2 regions of the Staphylococcus sp. M0911 genome follow, and region 1 is predicted to be linked to the other one. Evidence: riboswitches for the same ligand, from Rfam matches in the RefSeq annotation. Region 1 holds a riboswitch; the other holds the start of a gene.
The links. Region 1 has a riboswitch for lysine ahead of ssp1_RS06945 (aspartate kinase). Riboswitches for the same ligand answer to the same signal wherever they lie in the genome.

Region 1 (8,660 bases):
GTAAATCTTCTTTATGCTCGTAATAATAATTTAAAGAAGGTAAGGTCATATGAATATGATAATCACGTACAGTATCAAAATCATATACCGCATTCATAAGAAACACCGTTGCATCTGGTGCTAATTCACGTACACGAACTGCTTCTTTAAGTGACGTCGTACTAAATGTATTGATACCTGCACGTAAAAATTGCTTTACCGCAAATTCTAAGCCATAGTGGTAAGCGTTATTTTTAACAACGGCCATAATGGGTTGTTGATTTTTCACTTTCTTAGCATTGTTATAAAATGCTTCTGTATCGACTGACCAAATTGCTGTCAATGCTTACACCTCTTTATAATTTAATAGTAGTTGTTCATAATAATTGGCTACGTCTATTAATACCTTTTCATCAAAATTTAAATGAGACGTATGTAATCCTGTCACATAACCTTTATCTTTATTGCGAGTTCCAACGAAGACGAAGTAAGCAGGTGCTAATAATTGACCATAGAAACTAAAGTCTTCACCAAATAAGAATGGTGTTGGTTTGTCGATGACTTCTAGATTTGCATTTTTAAGTGCCTGTTCAACAGGTTCGCGTAATTTCGGACTATTCATTGTAGGTGGATAGCCTTCCTCAAATTTTACTTCACACGTCACATTAAATAATAATGATACACTTTCAGCAATTTTTTGCATTTGATTTTTTACAATAGTTAAATCATCGACATCATATGTACGAATTGTTCCTTCTAAATAGCCATTACTTGGTACTGTATTGATAGCTTCACCAGCTTCAAAATGACCCATATGTACTATATTTCGTTTTAATCCATTCAAATGAAATTGTTGTATTTGACCCACTTGTGTTAAGACGTGTTGTAAGGCTTCGCCACATGAATGACCTTGCTCTTTATCAGCAACGTGACTAGATAGTCCTGTTAAATAGAATCGGTATTCTGTCGCACTTGCCGTAATTTCTTCGTCTCGAATGACAACTGTGCCTTCATCAGAAAAAGGATTAACGTGAATACCAAATACAGCTTCAATAGGGTAATTATCAAAAGCCTTGGCTTTTATAAGACGATGTGCACCACCACCTGTTTCTTCTGCAGGTTGGAATATAAATACAATATTGTGAGGGAGAGTACCTTTATCTGCCATTGCTTTACAACGCTTAACAAATAACATCAGTGCCGTCGTATGACCATCATGGCCACATGCATGCATCACGTTATCATTTTGGCTACGAAACTCTACATCATTTTCTTCAAAAATGGGTAATGCATCTATATCTGCTCTATAAGCGATAGTATGCTGACTATTACCTTCAAGATATGCAATCGCACCTGTTTCCAATGGACGTTCAAATGGTACGCCTAATTCTGTTAAGAAATCAGTAATGTACAGAGTAGTTTCATATTCATGTAAACTTAATTCAGGATGCTGATGTAAATGTCGACGGTGTGTTGTTACAAATTCTAATTCATTCATCATTATCATTCCTTTCACCATAAAAATCCCAAAATATATACTATTAAATATCATGATAATAAAAAGTCGAAACAATGAGGAGAGGCAATGTGATCATTTGAACGGTAGGGCGTTAAACACACTCACGTTCAAGTTCAAACCATAGGCCACTCCTTTGTTTCAACTGCCATATTATTATAATAAATTAATCATTTAATTTGCGTAATGCTGATACAATTTCACGTTTAGAATCTTCGACTTCAGACGTTTGCTTGATCACTTTAGCAGGTGTTCCGGCAACAACTGCTCCTGCAGGTACATCTTGCGTCACAATAGCGCCAGCTGCTACAATCGCACCTTCACCAACTCGAACACCTTCTAAAATAACTGCATTTGCACCAATTAACACATTATCTTCAATGACAACAGGTGACGCACTAGGTGGCTCGATGACACCAGCTAATACTGATCCTGCACCAACATGTACATTTTTACCAGTTGTCGCACGACCGCCTAGAGTAGCATTCATATCTACCATTGTACCTTCACCAACAACTGCACCAATGTTAATTGTTGCACCCATCATGACTACAGCACCATCTTCGATTACAGCTTGTTCACGAATGAAAGCACCTGGTTCAATACGTGCATTCGTATTTGTTAAATCTTTTAATGGGATGGCTGAATTACGACGATCCATTTCAATTTCAATATCCTCAAATTTGTCTTGATACGACTCATAAAATGGTTTCCAATCATCCGCTTCACAAAAGATCACTTTAGAATGATCTGAACCAAATACTTTAAATGATTCGGGGAAGTTGACGCCATCAAATGTACCATTGACATAAACTTTTAAAGGCGTTGATTTTTTTGCATCACTAATATATTGAATAATTTCTTGTGCTGATAAATGTTGTACCATAATTTTGCTCCTTTAGTTATATTTTATAAATTATCAAATGTATAAAAACCGTTTTCTTTATTGATTAATTTTTCAGCTGCACCAATTGCACCATTCGCGAAAATGTCTTTAGATTGTGCTTTATGTGAAATCGTAATTGTTTCATCTGTGCCAGCAAATAACACATCATGTTCTCCAACAATCGTACCGCCACGAACTGTATGGATGCCAATTTCGTCTGGTGTACGTTTCTCAGTTTTATCATGGCGATCATATACTGGAGTTGTTTTATCACGTAATCCTTCTATAACATCATATAACTTCACTAATGTACCACTAGGCGCATCAACTTTCTTATTATGATGTGCTTCTGTCAGTTCAATATCAAAATCTTGTAATAGGGGAACTGCAGCTTCTAAAATTTTAGTAAGTGCATGAACACCATAACTCATATTTGCACTGAAAAATACTGGCATCTTTTTACCTAATGCTTCTAATTTTTGAGTGATTTTCTCTTTTTCACCAGTAGTCGCAACGACTAATGGCAATTCAAATGATTCATCTAATAGGGGTAATAATAAATTAGGATTAGAAAAATCAATTGCTACATCTGCTTCTTTAGCATCTGCAATACGTTCAAATTGTTGGTATGGTGATGAATCACTATTCATCGGTTCAATAACACCGACAATTTCGTGGCCTTTTTCTTCAGCTAATCTAGCAACACGCTGGTTCATAGCTCCATAGCCAATTAATAAGATCTTCATTATTTTTCACCTGCTTTAAATGTTTCGTAAGCTTGCTCTAATGTTTGACGATCATTATCCTCAAGTGGTACAAGAGGCAAACGTAATTCATAGCTTCCAAATCCTTCATAAGCCGTTAATGCTTTAATTGAAATAGGATTAACATCAACTGATAACGCGTCTAATAATTGGCCAATCGGTTCAAATGCCTTTGCCAATGTGTCCCCATCTTGTTTAGCATCATATAAGTGTTGAAATGCTTTTGGAATGACGTTAGCAATAACTGAAATCACGCCATTACCACCACGTTGATAAAAATCAACCACATTGTCGTCATTACCACTATAAATGGCAAATTCATCTTGATTCACACGTTTTTTAACTTCTTCAAAATAATCCAAATCATTTGTCGCATCTTTAAGCGCTACAATATATTTATTTTGACTTAACGTTTCAACTGTTTCTGGTTCAATCGTCATATTCGTACGTGAAGGTACATTATATAAGACAACAGGTAATTCAACTGCATTCGCAATTGTTTCAAAGTGTTGAACTAAACCACGTTGATTTGTTTTATTGTAATAAGGTGTAATTAGCATCACTGCATCTGCACCAAGTTGACGTGCACGTACAGACGCTTGAATAGATTTTTCAGTATTATTTGTACCTGTACCTGCAATCACAGGAACCTGTTTGTTAACTAAATTCACAACTGTTTCTAAAACATGTTCTTTCTCTTCATCGTTTAGTGTAGGGCTTTCAGCTGTAGTTCCATTTACAATAATCGCTTGTGCATTATTTTCTAATAAGAATGTAACGTGTCGTCTTAATGCATCATAATCTACTTCATTATTTACAAATGGCGTTGTTAATGCGACGCCTACACCTTCAAACATGTGTGTCATATTAAAGAACTCCTTTCAATTTTAAAACTTGTTCTAAAACTTGAACGGCATTCAATGCTGCACCTTTAAGTAGGTTGTCTGATGTACACCATACGTGGAAAGTATTGTCTAATGTGTCATCTCGACGAATACGACCAACAAACACGTCGTCTTTACCTGTTGAGTGAATTGCTAAAGGGTATTCATTTTTAGCAGGATTATCTACAAGAACAACACGATCATCTTTATCGAATAATTCTTGAATTGCTTCAACGGTAGTATCTTGTTTTAAAGTAACATCCATTTCAACACTATGGCTATCTTGAACTGGCACACGTACACAAGTTGCAGTCACTTTTAAATCTTTGTCATTTAAAATTTTACGTGTTTCATCTATCATTTTTTGTTCTTCTTTTGTATAACCATTTTCAAGGAATACGTCAATATGTGGTAATACGTTATTATAAATTGGATGAGGATAAGCTTCTGGTGCTTTACCATTTGCACCTTCAGATAAATCTCTCTTACCCTTAACTCCTGATCCTGAAACCGCTTGATATGTCGTATAAGCTACTCTTGATAATCCAAATGCATCTTGCAATACTTTTAATGGTACGACTGATTGAATCGTAGAACAGTTTGGATTAGCAATGATGCCTCTTGTAAAGTGGGGTTCGTTAACCTCAGGTACAACTAAATCAACATCTTCTGTCATACGCCATTGACTAGAATTATCAATGACAATAGCGCCAGCTTTTTCAAATAGTGGGGCGAAGTGTTCACTTGTACCACCACCAGCACTCATCAATACATAATCAAAGTGTTCACTTGCTGCTTCATCTGTAAGTTCTTGTACTGTATACGTTTGCCCTTGAAATTCGATTGTTTGACCAGCTGAACGTGCTGAAGAAAATAGAACCAATTCATCAAAAGGGATCTCTTTTCGATCTAAAGTTTCTAACATTTTTGTTCCAACTAATCCTGTTGCACCAACTACTGCTAATTTTGTCATGTCTAAGTCACTCCGTTTTAAATATTATTAATATTGTGAAAAATTAAGTTAAAATCAATTATATATCAAATGCACCGTACAATTCTTCGACGGCTTTTTCACCATTTTCAGCATCAATGACATAAGAAATACTGATTTCAGAAGTGGTTGTTTGGTAAAAAGGTATCTTCGCATTAATTAATGTAATAAATGCTTTAGATGCTACGCCTGACATATCTCTCATACCGGATCCAATTAATGAAATTTTGACATATGCTTCATTAATTTTGAAATCCAATGCTTCAAAATCGACGGCTAATTGCTCTAAAATAGCTGTGATTTGATGTGCATCTGTATCTTTTATACTGAAGGATAATTGTAGTCCTTCGTGGTTAACGATTTGTGAAATCATATCTACATTGACAGAACCTATTTCTAGCTCTGTGAATAGTTGTGTTAATAATTGATTATCTGGTAGGGGATAAGTGATCGTTACATGCATCATGTGTTGATCTAATGCAACCCCAGTAACTGCTTTTTTCTCTAATAAATCACTTCTAGACATAATCCATGTTCCTTTCACATTTGATAATGTTCTTCCTAAATATAATGGTATATCATAATTTTTAGCCAACTCTACGCTACGTGTCTCAAGTACACCAGCACCTAATGCGCTCATTTCCATCATTTCCTCGTATGATACATACTCCAAACGTTTGGCATGACTCAATATTCTTGGATCTGTAGCATACACACCATCAACATCTGTGTAGATTTCACAAGGAATCTGATTACTTGCTGCTAAAGCTACTGCTGTCGTATCAGAACCGCCACGGCCGAGTGTAGTTAATTCATGATCCTCGTTGATACCTTGGAATCCAGCTATGACAAGTACATCGTACTTATTAAAAGCTGTTTCAAAGGTTGATGGGTCAATTTCAGCAATTTTACTTTTTAAATGATGACCAATGGTCTTGATACCTGCTTGATATCCTGTCATTGCCTTTGCACTAATTCCAATATCATTGAGAACCATTGATAAATATGAAACAGTTTGTTGCTCTCCTGTAGTTAACAGTAGGGCGAGTTCTTGCTCTTTTGGTGTTGATGTTAATGTGGACACATTTTCCATTAATTGGTCCGTGGTTTTGCCCATTGCACTAACTACCACAATCAGTTGTTCACCTTGTTCAACACGATTTTTTAGCATACCTGCTATATTTTTAATTTTTGTAAAATCACTGACGGAAGAACCGCCAAATTTCAAAACACTTCTATTCAATATTTGTCCTCCTCAGTTAGTAGGGAGACACATCCATTCAATAAAAAAAGAACAAGTCTGGAATGCGACTTGTTCTACATTTATGTACAAGTGATGCACTCCATTATTGTGAAATAATGACAAACTCTTAGCTCTTAACCAAAAAGTCCAACAAATGATACCTGCTATTATCATTCGTTTCGGCATTGCCCCCTTTCAATATTAGCTGTTAGCAGACAGTTGCCTAATATTTACTCATGTTTAATGCGCCTCATCAAAATCTTATTCAATTGATATGTTTTTATTATACATATACCACATGTGACTGTAAACCGATAATTGTGATTTTTTAAAATAAACAGAAAATTTAGAGCCACTTTTTCAAAAAATATAGTGGCTTTTATGCAATCGTTGCTAAACGATTGTAAACCTTTTAGTGCATTTTAATGCTTAGTATCTCTTGTGCTCTCGGATAACAAGACGAGTGTATTCCTTTTGAATCTTTTAAAAGAATAGTGGTTCTTATGCAATCGTTGCTAAACGATTGTAAACCTTTTAGTGCATTTTAATGCTTAGTAACTCTTGTGCACTCGGATAACAAGACGAGTGTATTCCTTTTGAATCTTTTAAAAGAATAGTGGCTCTTATGCAATCGTTGCTAAACGATTGTAAACATTATAGTGCATTTTAATGGTTAGTATCTCTTGTGCACTCGGATAACAAGACGAGTGTATTCCTTAAAATATAAATAACTAGAGTAGTAGGGGAATGTTCATTATATCTGTATATAAAAAGCGTATAAATACATCATCAAAATGTATTCATACGCTCAATCGAAGTCATTTATTGTAATACTCCTGTTTCTTTTAAGTATTCTTCATAAGGAATTTCTTTAGAAACGGCACCAGATTGATTTAAATCAATCACACGGTTAGCAATTGTATTGATAAATTCAAAGTCATATGATGTAAAGATCAATGAACCTTTAAATGATTTCAAACCATCATTGACTGCTGTGATACTTTCTAAGTCTAAGTGGTTGGTAGGCTCATCAAGTAACAATACGTTAGCACTTGATAGCATCATTTTACTTAACATACAGCGAACTTTTTCGCCACCTGATAACACGCTTGCTTTTTTCTTAACTTCTTCACCACTGAATAACATACGTCCTAAGAAGCCACGTAAGAATGTTTCAGTTTGTTCATCTTCTGGTGCATATTGACGTAACCAGTCAACAAGATTCATATCCACACCATCAAAGAATTCAGAGTTATCTTTAGGGAAGTAACTTAATGAAGTTGTTACACCCCATTTATAAGATCCTTCATCAGGCTCCATTTCACCAGCTAAGATTTTAAGTAATGTTGTTTTAGCAATTTCACTATCACCAATTAAAATAGCTTTATCATTAGGATTCATTGTAAATGAAATGTTATCTAATACTTTTTCACCATCAATTGTTTTTGATAGGTTTTGAACAGTTAATAAATCATTACCAATTTCTCTTTCAGGTGTGAATTTAACATATGGATAACGTCTAGATGAAGGTTGGATATCATCTAATTCAATTTTTTCTAATTGTTTCTTACGACTCGTTGCTTGTTTTGATTTAGAAGCATTCGCTGAGAAACGCGCAACGAAATCTTGTAATTCTTTAATTTTTTCTTCTTTTTTCTTATTTTGTTCTTGAGCCATTTTTTGAGCTAATTGGCTTGATTGATACCAGAAATCATAGTTACCAACATATACTTTGATCTTACCAAAGTCTAAATCTGCAATATGTGTACACACATTATTTAAGAAGTGACGGTCATGGGATACTACGATAACAGTATTTTCAAAGTTGATTAAAAAGTCTTCTAACCAACTAATAGCTGGAATATCTAAACCATTGGTAGGCTCATCTAGTAATAATACGTCTGGATCGCCAAATAAACTTTGGGCTAGTAATACTTTTACTTTTTGGTTATTTTCAAGTTCAGACATTTTCTTGTCTTGTAATGAAGCATCGATACCTAATCCTGAAAGTAGGTTAGCTGCATCTGCTTCAGCATTCCAACCATTCATTTCAGCAAATTCGCCTTCAAGTTCAGCAGCACGAATACCATCTTCATCACTAAAGTCTGGTTTCATGTAGATTTCATCTTTTTCTTTCATTACTTCATATAAACGTTCATGACCTTTGATCACAACATCAAGTACGCGTTCATCTTCATATGCGAAGTGGTCCTGTTTTAAAATCGCTAATCTTTCATCTTTACCTAATGACACATGACCTGTTTGTGAATCTAACTCACCAGATAAAATTTTTAAGAAAGTAGATTTACCTGCACCATTTGCACCAATTAAACCATAGCAATTACCTTCAGTAAATTTAATATTTACATCTTCAAATAGCTTACGATCGCCAAAACG
Region 2 (8,660 bases), 280 kb from region 1:
GTATTTCACCACTTTGATTTTCTAATAAACAATATGAAATAAGTTGCTTAAATTCTGGATCCTCTTCCATATCACCTCTACGCTTCACGTCATACTGACTTAATGCATTGAAAATATTACTACCTTTTTCATCATTTTTTGATAAAAATCCATTAAATGCATTCTTTTCATTATCGAAAAGTGTTGCTCTTGGCACAACTATAATTTGCTCATCAAATTTAGACATACTAAACTCCTTTATGTTTTCTTTTATAATATTATTCTATCAAACTTATTTTCAATTCGCGATCGTTATCAATATTCTCTATTAATATCAATGCTTAGACAATTCCATTTTAAAATTTAAAGAAATATAAATAAAAGCTGGGACATCCTAAAATGTCTCAGCTTTTATGAGTTTAGTTTATTTTAAAGCGTCTTTAGCTTTTGATACTAATTCACCGAATGCTTTATCGTCTGAAATAGCAATTTCAGATAACATTTTACGGTTGATATCGATATCAGCTTTTTTCAATCCGTTCATTAAACGTGAATAACTAATATCGTGTTTACGTGCTGCAGCATTAATACGTGTAATCCATAATTTACGGAAATCACGTTTACGTTGACGACGGTCACGGAATGCGTATTGACCTGATTTCATTACTTGTTGTTTTGCTACTTTATATAATGTATGTTTTGAACCGAAGTAACCTTTAGCTAATTTAATCGTTTTTTTACGACGTGCTCTTGTTACTGTTCCACCTTTTACTCGTGGCATATTAAATTCCTCCTTAGATTCTATCTACGTAATTATTCTATATTCGTTAGTTGTATTATTTTTTATAAGATAATAATTGTTTTACACGTTTCATATCACTTTTAGAAACTAATCTACTTTTACGTAATTGACGTTTTTGTTTAGTGTTTTTGTTTGCGAATAAGTGAGATGTGAAAGCTCTTGAACGTTTTAATTGACCTGAACCAGTTCTTTTAACACGTTTCGCTGCTCCACGGTGAGTTTTCATTTTAGGCATGATTCATTTCCTCCTAGAAATTATTATTAATTATTTTTCATTAATTGGTGATAACATAAGGAACATTTGACGGCCTTCCATTTTAGGCTTCTGTTCGATTGTTGCAATGTCTTTGCATTCTTCAGCAAATTTTTCTAATTGGCGTTGACCAATTTCTTTGTGAGTAATTGCACGACCTCTGAAACGAATTGAAACTTTACATTTATCGCCTTTAGAAAGGAATTTACGTCCATTTTTCAATTTTGTTTGGAAATCATGTTCCTCAATTGTTGGGCTTAAACGAATTTCTTTAACGTTAATTGTTTTTTGTTTCTTCTTCATTTCTTTTTCTTTTTTCTGTTGTTCGAATTTGAATTTACCGTAATCCATAATTCTTGCAACAGGTGGTTTAGCATTTGGTGCTACGATTACTAAATCTAAATCAACACGTTCAGCCATTTCTAATGCTTCTTGTTTTGATTTAACACCAATTTGTTCACCATCTTGACCTACTAAACGAAGTTCTTTTGCACGAATTTTCTCATTAATTTGAGTCTGATCTTTTGCTATGGTTGACACCTCCCAGAATTTTACGAAATTGTCCCAAGCAAAAAGAAGAGCGAGTATCACTACCCGCTCTTCTTCACACATTAATTGTGTAACATGATTAACCTGCCAACTGCCTATTGCGTCGCTACAGGTGAGAAGCGGGAGCTTCTACTTGGTTCGTTTCGTATTCAACGTTATTAATCATATCAACAATAAATGTATTCGTCAACTACTTTTTTTATTAATCATGATGTCTTACTTCTTCCATAGATACATCTTGTCGTAAATCTACTTGTTCTAATGGAATTTTTTTAGTCTTATATCGTACTTTATGATATATAAAGAATGCTAAGAACACCGGAATTCCCATATAAGTAATAATAAATCGATTTAAGTCAAAGTCCCCTGTTTTAATAAAGTCGACGTCTTGACCTAGTATAACAATTATACATAAGAATCCGGCAAATATTGGGCCGAATGGGAATAATTTAGCCGTATATTTTAATTTAGATTTGTCATAATTTTGCTTATCGAATGCACGTCTAAATCTATAATGACTCACTGCTATACCGACCCAAGCAATAAATCCTGTCATACCACTTGCTGCAACGATATATTCATATGCATCACCACTAAAATGTTGTACTGCAAAAATCACTACAACAATAATTCCAGTTACGATTAGAGAAATGTGCGGCACACCATTTTTATTCGTTTTAGAAAATGAATTAAATGCTAGTTTATCTTTACTCATTGAATATAACATTCTAGTAGACGCGTACATCCCTGAATTACCTGCAGATAACACTGATGTTAATATAACTGCATTCATAAATGATGCTGCAAATGCAAGTCCAGCATTTTGGAACACTAATGTAAATGGTGAAGTAGAGATGCTATTTTCTCCACCCATAAGTGCACTACTATCATATGGTATTAGCATACCAATGATGAAAATTGCTAGTATATAGAATAATAATATTCTCCAGAACACTTGTTTGATTGCTTTTGGGACGGCTCTTTCAGGATTTTCAGATTCCCCTGCTGTAATACCAATTAATTCAGTTCCTTGGAATGAAAAGCCAGCAACTAAGAACACACCTAATATTGAAAGTAAGCTACCACCTAAGTTACCACCAAGGATAGGGCCGCCTCCTTTAGTAAAGGTTTCAAAACCAACGAATTTACCACCCATTATACCTACAATAGTTAATAATCCTATTACAATAAATATGATGACAGTAACAACTTTTATAAGTGCAAACCAATATTCACTCTCACCATATACTCGAACTGACAATGAGTTAAGTGCAAAGATAATAACTAAAAATATACAACTCCATACCCAAGCGGGAACACTTTGCATTGGGGACCAATATTGAATGACCTGAGCGGCAATGGTTACATCTGCAGCTACTGTAATGACCCAGTTAAACCAATAGTTCCACCCTAATGCAAACCCTAGAGATGGGTCTACAAATCGTGTGGCGTATGTACTAAATGATCCCGAAACTGGTAAATATGTGGCCATCTCGCCTAGTGAGGTCATTAAGAAGAATACCATTGCTCCAATAATTGCATAAGCAATCAAAGCACCTAAGGCACCAGCGCTGTGAATGGCTCCACCGGAAGTCATAAATAGACCTGTTCCAATACAACCACCAATCGCTATCATAGATATGTGGCGGTCTTTTAAACCTCTTTGTATCCCTTCATTTTGACTTTTGTTTTTACTCATAGAAGATTCCTTTCTTTGTATTTAGAGGCAGTTATGATTTTGTTTTATCATTTATTAAAGAAACAACACATTAAGATCTGTTTCATCATCTATTTCAATAGCTGTACCATATCTCACTTAATTATGTTACTTTTATTTATAAATCTAAAACAAAAAAGTGGCTACATACCTTTAAGATATGCAACCACTTTGCTTTTATCTATATAAGGTAGCACATCACATTCTGTGACAGTACAGTTTCTTTCGACAACTGTCCCAACAAGTCATAATTATGGTTATCACTTGTTTCGGCAACATTACCTTTAACTTGTTCAACATATGTCCCATAAGACTTCTGACAAGCGACTCTTTAATATTGCAACCTCTAACTCAACTTTTTATTTAACTAACTTGTAATATACATGAACTGCGTTTAAATTTCAAGCTTATCTATGCTTTTTTAAACGGATTTCGTCTACTAAATTCCAAATAAATTCATCTTTTTCTAATGTCTCTTGATCTTGAGAACCGTATTTACGTACATTTACTTCATTGTTTTCTACTTCTTTATCTCCTACCACTATTTGATAAGGGATTTTTTGCATTTGGGCTTCACGGATTTTATAACCCATTTTTTCATTACGATCATCGATTTCAACACGAACACCTTGAGATTTTAATTCATCTTGAATTGATTTTGCATAGTCGTAATGTAAATCTAAATTAACTGGGATAATTTCAACTTGTTTTGGTGCTAACCAAGTTGGGAATGCACCTTTAGTTTCTTCAGTTAAGAATGCAACAAATCGTTCCATTGTAGATACAACACCACGATGAATAACTACAGGTCTATGTTGCTCTCCATCTTGACCAATGTATGTGAGTTCAAAACGCTCAGGTAATAAGAAATCTAATTGTGCTGTAGATAATGTTTCTTCTTTACCCATAGCTGTTTTAACTTGCACATCTAATTTAGGGCCATAAAATGCCGCTTCTCCGATAGCTTCTTCGTATGATAACCCTAATTCGTCAGCCGCTTCTTTAATCATGTTCTCAGCTTTATTCCACATTTCATCATCATCAAAATACTTTTCTTTATCTTCTGGGTCTCTATAACTTAATCTGAAACGATAGTCTTCGAAACCGAAATCTTTATATACATCTTGAATCATATTAACTACGCGTTTGAATTCTTCCTTAATTTGATCAGGTCTAACAAAGATATGTGAATCGTTCAAAGTCATACCTCTTACTCGTTGTAATCCTGATACAGCACCACTAGCTTCATATCTATGCATAGTACCTAATTCGGCAATACGAATTGGCAATTCTCTATAAGAATGCGGTTTATTATTATATATCATCATATGGTGAGGACAGTTCATCGGACGTAATACCATTTCTTCTGTCTCATCTAATTTCATAGGTGGGAACATGTCCTCTTGATAGTGATCCCAATGTCCGGATGTTTTATATAAATCAACATTTGCTAATACTGGTGTATATACGTGGTCATATCCCATGCTTACTTCTTTATCTACAATATAACGTTCAATTTCACGACGAATTGTAGCACCATTAGGTAACCATAGTGGTAAACCAGCTCCAACTAGTTGACTATTTGCAAACAACTCTAAATCTTTACCGATTTTACGGTGATCACGTTCTTTGCGCTCTTCCAACATTTCTAAATGCGCTTTTAAATCTTTTTTATCAAAGAATGCAGTACCGTAAATACGTTGTAACATTTTATTATTACTGTCTCCGCGCCAGTATGCACCAGCTGTTGATAATAATTTAAATTCTTTAATTTTAGACGTAGATGGTACATGAACACCTCTACATAAATCAGCGAATTCTCCTTGACTATATAGCGTTACATTTTCATCTTCAGGTATTGCATCAATTAATTCTAATTTGTATGGATCATCTTTGAAGAATGCTTTAGCTTCATCCCTAGTGACTACTTTTCTTTCGATTTTATGATTCTCATCGACAATTTTTTTCATTGTTTTTTCAATTTTTTCAAAGTCATCTGATGAAATTTTTTCATCTGTATCGAAATCATAGTAGAAGCCGCCTTCAATGACAGGACCTACACCAAATTTAACATCCCCGTATAAACGTTTTAATGCTTGAGCCATCAAATGAGCAGTTGAATGACGCAATACTTCCAATGCTTCATCACTACCTGGTGTAACAATTTCAATCTCACCATCTTCTTCTAACGGTCGTGTTAAATCTACCATTTGTCCATTAAATTTACCTGCTACAGCTTTTTTTCGTAGACCTGGACTGATTGATTGAGCTATATCTTCAGTAGTAGTGCCTTTATCAAATGCCTTTGAATTACCATCTGGAAATTGAATATTAATTTGATCCATACTATAACCTCCTAAATTATAAAAAATCATATCGTTGACTTATTGAAATAAATCAATGTAAAACTATAGAGAAAATAAAAAAATCCCATCCCTAAATCAGGGACGAGATTGTCGTGGTACCACCCTAGTTAAGCGTTAAAACAATACTCGATTAAAAACGAGCAATTTTAACGTCTTCTCTACATAAGATAACGGTCTTGAGCCGAGTATTCATTACAAATACCATGCATTAAAGTAGTAATAATTTAATTTATTAGCCATATTCTCATCAAACAACGGCTTTCTGTGTAACAGTGATTAAATTATCATGTCTTCAACAGTTTCAACGATTTAGATTTGATTCTATTATACAACATTTTATGAAAATATCAATTGTTTCTAAAGTTTTCACCTTTTAAGAAATAAGGTGTGGATAACGTCTTAATACGTTCAATAATTCGAGCTGCTTTCGTTTTTTCTGCACCCTCACGTGTCATTGATAAATGGTGTTCTAATTCATCATAACTTAAATTAGAAGTAAAGAAAGTGGGTAATTCATGAACCATTCTATAATGCAATAATGGGCCAATAACTTCATCTCTAACCCATGGCGTTACTTCTTCTGCACCAATATCATCTAGCATTAAAATGTTAGCTTCTCGAATTCTTTGTAATTTTCTTTCGTAACTCCCGTCCTTAAAACCACCTTTTAATGTGCGAATGTATTCGGGAAGATAAACTATAGTAGATGGCACTTTTTTAGCTTTGAGTTGATTTGCTATGGCACCTAAAATAAATGACTTTCCAGTGCCAAAAGGTCCATACAGATATAGCCCTTTGACATTCTCACCATTTATTAACTTTTTGCATATATCATTAACTTGCATTGCAATATCCAATCGATTACGTCCAGTTGTATAAATATCTTTAATCTTTGCATTTAAAGTATCTCTCTGCATATGATGTGATGTAATCAATTGAGAATTAAGTCTTTCTTCATCATATTTCACTTTACATGGGCATGGCAAATAGCGGATTTTAATACGTTCATTTTCGATATATAATTCTGGTATATGGCCTTTAACAAAATTAGGACATTCATTATAATGATGCCCATCATAGTGCTTTTGTTGATCTTTATATTCTTGTAGAACGTTTAAATCTTCATCAATCATGGCATTAGTTAATTCTGATTGATGTTCATTTAAAAATTGCTTAACATCAGGATCATTAACAACTTGCTGACGTATTTTAGCAATTCTCTTTTCGAAATCTTTATTTGAACCTACAATATTCTTAAAGCTTTCCATCTAATCCTCCTCCCAATCTTTATTTAATTGTTCTAAGAATGCTTGTCTATCCTTTTCAAATTGTTCATCCTTTTCATCTTTTGAAAGTTCTGTAGCATTCGGATTATCTCTTTCTTCTAACCATTTAGGTGTTTTCTCTCTAGAAACCAATTTACTTTTACGATTATAACCTTGATAAGGTTGCGATTTATTCTCATAAGATGGTTTAGGTTGATTAACTTTCAAGGCATATTCATAAGCTTGTTTAGCCGTAGTAATCCCTTTCTTCTTCCAATTCGAAGCAATTTCAAAAATATATGATTTTGGTAATTTCATATCTTCTTTGAGCATAACAAATTGTAATAAGATGTTAATAACTCCAAAGTTCATTTTTTCTCTATGAATTAATTCTTCAATCATATTCTTTTGAGACAATGTTGGTTCTGATTCAGACCATGAGGCTAACATATCAATTGGACTCGTCTGTTCTAACAATTGAAGCCATTGTTCCGTATCATTTTCAGGATTAGGGATTTCATTAGATTGGTTCGAATTTTCACTTTGTTTAATGCTTTTATTCAATTCTAATTTAGGTAATTGGTTTTCATGTTCTATTAAATAATATGAACGCGCTTGTTTACGCATCTCTTCAAAAGATAATTGTTGAGCACTAGTAATTGAATTCAATATAATATGTTTCATCGCGTCAGCCGTTAAACCATATAAAGTTGCAAGTTGAATAATAAGACTTTTAGCGTCTTTTGTCACGATTTCATTTGAAATGAAGTGGTTATGTAACATCTGTTTCAACATATCAAAATCAAAAGATTCATTAGACAAATCAAGTCCTTGATACTCACTCGCTTTAGGTATATCTTGTGTGTCGATATCTAATATTCTATTGGGTACTTTAAAGACATCTGTAAACTTTCTCGTTGTTTGTTGATACTGCGTTAAATCTCTAAAAGTTTGTTCAAAATGTTTCTTTAGTACTTGGTATCTTTTTTTATCAACTTCACTATATAAAAATACAGATAACATAGGGTCATTGAAAAATTGGGATGCTGACGGCGGCTGAATCAATTGATATATAAAATGTGTTTGTTGCTCATCATGTTTAACAAATGATTTCATTAAACCAATTGCTTCTAACAAATCCATTTGATTTCTAAAGTCGATTAAATTTTCTTTAAGTTCATTCATAATGACATAATGGGTTAATGGTTGTTCAATATCATTGGAAAATTGATGCATAAAATGATATAAACCAATTGCTTGAGGTCCAATTAAAGGTGTAAACAGACGGTTTAATATTTCAAGATGTTGTGAGTTTAAATAAAAATCTTGTATCACTTCAAAACTATCTTGTGGTCTTAACCCTAATTCAAAGGAATTTAACCCCATTTATAAATCACTCCGTTTATTATCATTAAGAATACCTTGCATTGAGGCCAATAGTTGATCAATATCTTTAAACTCTTTATATACAGAAGCAAAGCGAACATAAGAAACTTGATCAACATGCATTAATAAGTTCATTACATGTTCTCCGATTTCTCTAGATGAAATCTCAGTATGACCCTCATCTCTTAATTGCCACTCCACTTTATTTGTTATATCTTCTAGTTGTTGGTATCTCACTGGACGTTTTTCACATGACCTAACTAATCCATTCAAGATTTTTTCTCTTAAAAATTGTTCTCTCGTTCCATCTTTCTTCACTACTATTAATGGACTCACTTCAATA

Region 2: it holds a riboswitch for lysine, as region 1 does, so the genes downstream of both, ssp1_RS05650 (amino acid permease) here and ssp1_RS06945 (aspartate kinase) in region 1, are expected to answer to the same signal.

Annotation. Positions count from the first base shown of each region.
Region 1 is NZ_CP022881.1:1,423,180-1,431,839, forward strand. Features, by position in the region: gene ssp1_RS06915 (alanine racemase) at 1-322, opposite strand, end outside; gene ssp1_RS06920 (amidohydrolase) at 326-1,477, opposite strand; gene dapD (2,3,4,5-tetrahydropyridine-2,6-dicarboxylate N-acetyltransferase) at 1,662-2,381, opposite strand; gene dapB (4-hydroxy-tetrahydrodipicolinate reductase) at 2,405-3,127, opposite strand; gene dapA (4-hydroxy-tetrahydrodipicolinate synthase) at 3,127-4,011, opposite strand; gene ssp1_RS06940 (aspartate-semialdehyde dehydrogenase) at 4,013-5,002, opposite strand; gene ssp1_RS06945 (aspartate kinase) at 5,061-6,266, opposite strand; lysine riboswitch at 6,349-6,525, opposite strand; gene ssp1_RS06950 (ABC-F family ATP-binding cassette domain-containing protein) at 7,086-8,660, opposite strand, start outside.
Region 2 is NZ_CP022881.1:1,143,162-1,151,821, reverse strand. Features, by position in the region: gene ssp1_RS05670 (NUDIX domain-containing protein) at 1-226, opposite strand, end outside; gene rplT (50S ribosomal protein L20) at 404-760, opposite strand; gene rpmI (50S ribosomal protein L35) at 816-1,016, opposite strand; gene infC (translation initiation factor IF-3) at 1,047-1,574, opposite strand; ribosomal protein L20 leader region at 1,601-1,724, opposite strand; gene ssp1_RS05650 (amino acid permease) at 1,786-3,282, opposite strand; lysine riboswitch at 3,484-3,657, opposite strand; gene thrS (threonine--tRNA ligase) at 3,708-5,645, opposite strand; partial or broken gene ssp1_RS12160 (hypothetical protein) at 5,825-5,921, opposite strand; gene dnaI (primosomal protein DnaI) at 6,014-6,934, opposite strand; gene ssp1_RS05635 (replicative helicase loading/DNA remodeling protein DnaB) at 6,935-8,317, opposite strand; gene nrdR (transcriptional regulator NrdR) at 8,318-8,660, opposite strand, start outside.